Regions from separate parts of the Rubrivirga marina genome, predicted to be linked through region 2. Evidence: predicted binding sites of a transcription regulator. Region 2 holds the regulator's gene; the other holds the start of a gene.
The links. The regulator HrcA, encoded in region 2, represses chaperone genes, less so after heat shock. The targets are predictions, from matches to a motif close to TNTTAGCACTCNCNNNNNGNGAGTGCTAANA.

Region 1 (2,195 bases), 830 kb from region 2:
AGCCGACGCCGCCCATGGGGGCCTCCCCGAACTGGCGGCGCCGACTCGGCGACCCGCAGACGGCCCGCGACGCGTTCGTGCTCCAGACCATCTTCGGCCCCCGCGGCGGAATCCGCGGGGACCGACAGGGACGCAAGCGCTAGACGGCGTCGAGTTCGTCGACGGCGGCGCCCTTCTTGAACACCGACGCCGCGATCGCCCCCGCGACGGCGCCAATCAGCGCGGCGATGACCAGGTTGAGGAGGGCGCCGCCGACGCCTTGGAACATCTCACCCATCTGCATCGCCTGCTCGATCTGCTCGGGCTCGAGCCCCTGCGTGATGAGCTGCTCCCGCTGGCGGTCCATCAGCTCTGTGTCGGACGGGTACACATTGATGGCCTGGAGCAAGAGCGTGATCCCGTAGCTCACGATCCCGCCGAGGGCGATGGCCGCGGCCCCCATCCCGGCGCCGGTCCCAGCCGGGATCGTCAGCCGGTTCGTTGAGGTGTAGTGCCAGACGGCGACGAACGGGCCGAGCAGCGCCGAGACGCAGCAGAGCGCGCTGGCGAGGTACCCGCCGGCGGTCCCGCCGTTGATGGCGATGAACCCTGTGATCAGAGCGGCGACGGTGTAGACCGCGGCGCCGAGGAGGACGGATTGGGACTTGCTGGGCATCAGGTCGTGAGCGAGGGTGAGAGGGAGCGCGGCACGCGCGGGGTGAGCAGGTTGGCCGCGAGGATGCCGCCGGCGACGACGCCGAACAGGACCCCCGTCAGCGTCCGCGAGGCGGGCGTGTTGGCCCAGAGGCCGAGCGCGCCGAGCGCCCAGTCGACGGCCGTCGGGACGCCGGCGAGAATCAGCCAGCCGATCTGGCCCGAGCGCTGGATCCGGCGGAGGAGTCGGGGGCCGACGAGGGGTGCGAGCGCGAGCCCGGCGAGGAGGCCGAGCAAAATGCCCGAACACCGGTGGCAGAGGGCGATCGCCTCCCCAGCCAGGTGCGGAGAGCGGTGCGGCAACTGGTGACAGACGGTCGAGAACGCCCCGCGGACGAGGGCCCCCGGCTCGCCGCCGAGGACGGGCGGGAGCACGGCGAGCACGGCGAGCGTACCGACCGCGCCGAGCGCGACCGACCAGCCGACGGAGAGCCGAGCGGGACGTGCCATGGCCCGAACCTACGGCGGGCCTCCGGCGAGGATGCGCCACGCTTGACGACGACTTAACGCGGCGCGCGGGACCCTCCGGCAGAACCCGAGGTTGGAACCCTAGCACTCTCGCGGGGAGAGTGCTAATCTCACTCGCCGCGGCTCGACCGCACCCTCTGTACCCCCCCTTCCAATCCACACCATGGCAGCTTCCATCAAGCCGCTCGGCGACCGCGTCGTCGTCAAGCCCCAGGACGCCGAGACCCAGACGGCCGGCGGCCTCTACATCCCTGACACCGCCAAGGAGAAGCCCCAGCGCGGGACCGTCCTGGCCGTCGGCCCGGGCAAGGTCGAGAACGGGACGAAGGTCGACATGACCGTCTCCGAGAACGACACCGTCCTTTACGGCAAGTACGCCGGGACCGAGATCCAGCTCGACGGCGAGGACGTCCTCATCATGCGCGAGTCCGACATCCTCGGCATCGTCAACGGCTAGCCTTCGCGCTCGCCCGGCCGCCTCGGTACCGAGGCGGACACCCCCAACTCTAGAACCAACCAACCACAATGGCTAAGCAGATCACATTCGACGCGGACGCCCGGAACCAGCTGAAGGAGGGCGTCGACGCGCTCGCCAACGCCGTCAAGGTGACGCTGGGACCCAAGGGCCGCAACGTCATCATCGAGAAGAAGTTCGGCGCCCCGACTGTCACCAAGGACGGCGTGACCGTCGCCAAGGAGATCGAGCTCGAGGACAAGATTGCCAACGTCGGCGCGCAGATGGTCAAGGAGGTCGCCTCCAAGACCTCCGACGTCGCCGGTGACGGGACGACGACCGCCACGGTCCTCGCCCAGGCGATCATGAACCAGGGCCTCCGCTCGGTCAACTCGGGCGCAAACCCGATGGACCTCAAGCGCGGCATCGACAAGGCCGTCACCGCCGTCGTCGAGGAGCTCAAGGGCCTCTCGCGCGAGGTCGGCGGCAAGGACGAGATCGCCCAGGTCGGCACCATCTCCGCCAACAGCGACGAGGAGATCGGCAACCTCATCGCGGAGGCGATGGAGAAGGTCGGCAA
Region 2 (2,195 bases):
AGGAGGTCGTCGAGCGGCACGAGGCGGGGGCGGAGTGGACGATCTGGACGAGCGCGCTCGCGGCCGTCGCCTTCGGCGTCGTTTCGGCGGCCCGGCTCCGCCGCCCGAAACCTGTCGAGGACGGGGAGGAGGCCCCGCCGCCCCGGAAGCGGGAGCCGCTGTGGGGCCGGCTGCTCGTCGTCCTGCCCGCGGTCCTGGCCGCCGCGCTCGTCGCCTGGACGGCCCACCTCGGCGGGATCATGGTCTGGGGCGTGCCTCGGTAAGGCGTCGGTGAAAACGTCCGGGGAGGCCGGACCTCCAGGGGACGAGCGAGCGGCTAGATTCGTTCTCTCTGCCGCCATGACCGACCCCGCCCCGCTCACCACCCGCCAGGAAGACGTGCTCCGGCGCGTCGTCCAGCACTTTATCGACACGGCCTCCCCGGTCGGGTCGAAGACGCTGGCCGACGAGGTCGAACTGTCGAGCGCGTCGGTCCGCGCCACGATGCGCGACCTCGAGGAGGCCGGCTACCTCGGCCACCCCCACACGTCGGCCGGTCGCGTCCCGACCGAGCTCGGCTACCGGCTCTACGTCGACGGGTTGATGGACGTGACGGGGCTCTCGGAGCGCGAGGCGGGCCTCCTGCGCGAGAGCGTCCGCCGCCGCCTCGGCGACCTCGAGGCCGTGGCCCGAGAGACGAGCCGCGTGCTCGGGCGCCTGAGCCAGCTCCTCGGCGTCGTCCTCACCCCGAGCCTGTCGACGGGCGTGCTGGAGCGGATCGAGGTCGTGCCCCTCGGCGGCGCGCGCGTCCTGTTCGTCCTCGCCCTCCGCGGCGGGCTCGCCCGGACCGTCGCCGCCGAGGTCGACGTCGACGTCCGCCCCGAGGCGGTCGACGGCATCGTCCGGCGGCTCAACGAGCGCCTGGCGGGCCACTCGCTGGAGGAGATCCGGCGGACCGGCCGCGAGCGCGTCCGCGACCTCGAAGACGAGGACCGGACGGGGATCGTTCGCGTCGTCCTCCGGGATGGGAAGACGCTCTTTCGCGAGTCCACGCCGGCGCGGCGGGCGGCCATCGGTGGGGCGCAGCACCTCGTGGCCCAGCCCGAGTTCGCGCGCCCCGAGTGGGTCCGCGACGTGATCGAGCTCGTCGAGAGCGAGGACGTCGTGGTCCACCTCCTCGAGCGCCCGCGCCTCGTCGACCCCACCGAGGCGGACCGGGCCGTCGTCCTGATCGGCCGCGAGGTCGAGCGGGGGCGTCCCGACGTCGAGGACGGCCCGGCGTACTCCGTCGTCACGGCACCGTACCGCGTCGGCGAGAGCGTCGGCGCCGTGGCCGTGCTCGGCCCGACGCGGATGGACTACTCCAGAGCCGTCGGCCTCGTCGAGTACGTGGCCCGGCTCCTCGGCGACTCGCCCCCGGACTAGCGCGCCGCCGGGCGGGTCCGTCCTTCCGGCGTTCGCCCCCATTTCCCACCTGTTTCGTTCGACCCCGCCGCCGGACCTTCCGATGTTGCCGGCGACGGTCCACTCTCCCCCCCGCATGGCCGACCGCGATTTCTCCCCCTCCGACGCCCACTTCGACGACGAGGCCGTCGCCGAGCCGGACGCGCACGTCGCCGACGCCGGCGATGCGCCCGAGGCTTCCGATGGTGCCGCCGAAGAGATCGACCGCCTCCAGGACCGGCTCCTCCGTCTTACGGCCGAGTACGACAACTACCGCCGCCGGTCCCTCACCGACCGCGAGGAGGCCGTCCGACAGGGCCGCCGGGCCGTCCTGATTCCCATTCTCGACGTCTACGACGACCTCACGCGCTCGCTCGACGCGGCCCAGCGCGCGGCGCAGCAGGACTCCGGGTCGCCGTCGTTCGACGCCCTCAGCCAGGGCATCGAGCTCGTGTTCCAGAAGTTCTCCGACGCCCTCCAGCGGGTCGGCGTGACGCCCATCGAGGCGGTCGGCAAGCCGTTCGACGAGCACGAGCACGAGGCGATGATGCAGCAGCCGGCGCCGGAGGGCACCGAGTCCGGCACGGTCTTGGCCGAGATCCAGCCCGGCTACCGCCTCGGCGACCGCGTCCTCCGTCACGCGCGCGTCATCGTCGCGGAGTAACCGCCGCGTGTCCGCCTCGTAGCGTTCCGTTTCGTCCCCCCGATCCGTCCATGCCCGCCAACACCGCCGAGCGAGACTTCTACGACGTCCTGGGCGTCGCCCGCACGGC

Region 1: groES (co-chaperone GroES) is a predicted target of HrcA. The motif match lies at 1,241-1,271, and genes of this name have one in related genera.

Annotation. Positions count from the first base shown of each region.
Region 1 covers NZ_MQWD01000001.1:3,174,615-3,176,809, forward strand. Annotated here, with positions in the region: gene BSZ37_RS13380 (hypothetical protein) at 1-143, shown strand, start outside; gene BSZ37_RS13385 (DUF4199 family protein) at 140-655, opposite strand; gene BSZ37_RS13390 (DUF2085 domain-containing protein) at 655-1,143, opposite strand; gene groES (co-chaperone GroES) at 1,325-1,618, shown strand; gene groL (chaperonin GroEL) at 1,687-2,195, shown strand, end outside.
Region 2 covers NZ_MQWD01000001.1:4,008,557-4,010,751, reverse strand. Annotated here, with positions in the region: gene BSZ37_RS17095 (DUF2231 domain-containing protein) at 1-263, shown strand, start outside; gene hrcA (heat-inducible transcriptional repressor HrcA) at 340-1,404, shown strand; gene BSZ37_RS17085 (nucleotide exchange factor GrpE) at 1,520-2,086, shown strand; gene dnaJ (molecular chaperone DnaJ) at 2,137-2,195, shown strand, end outside.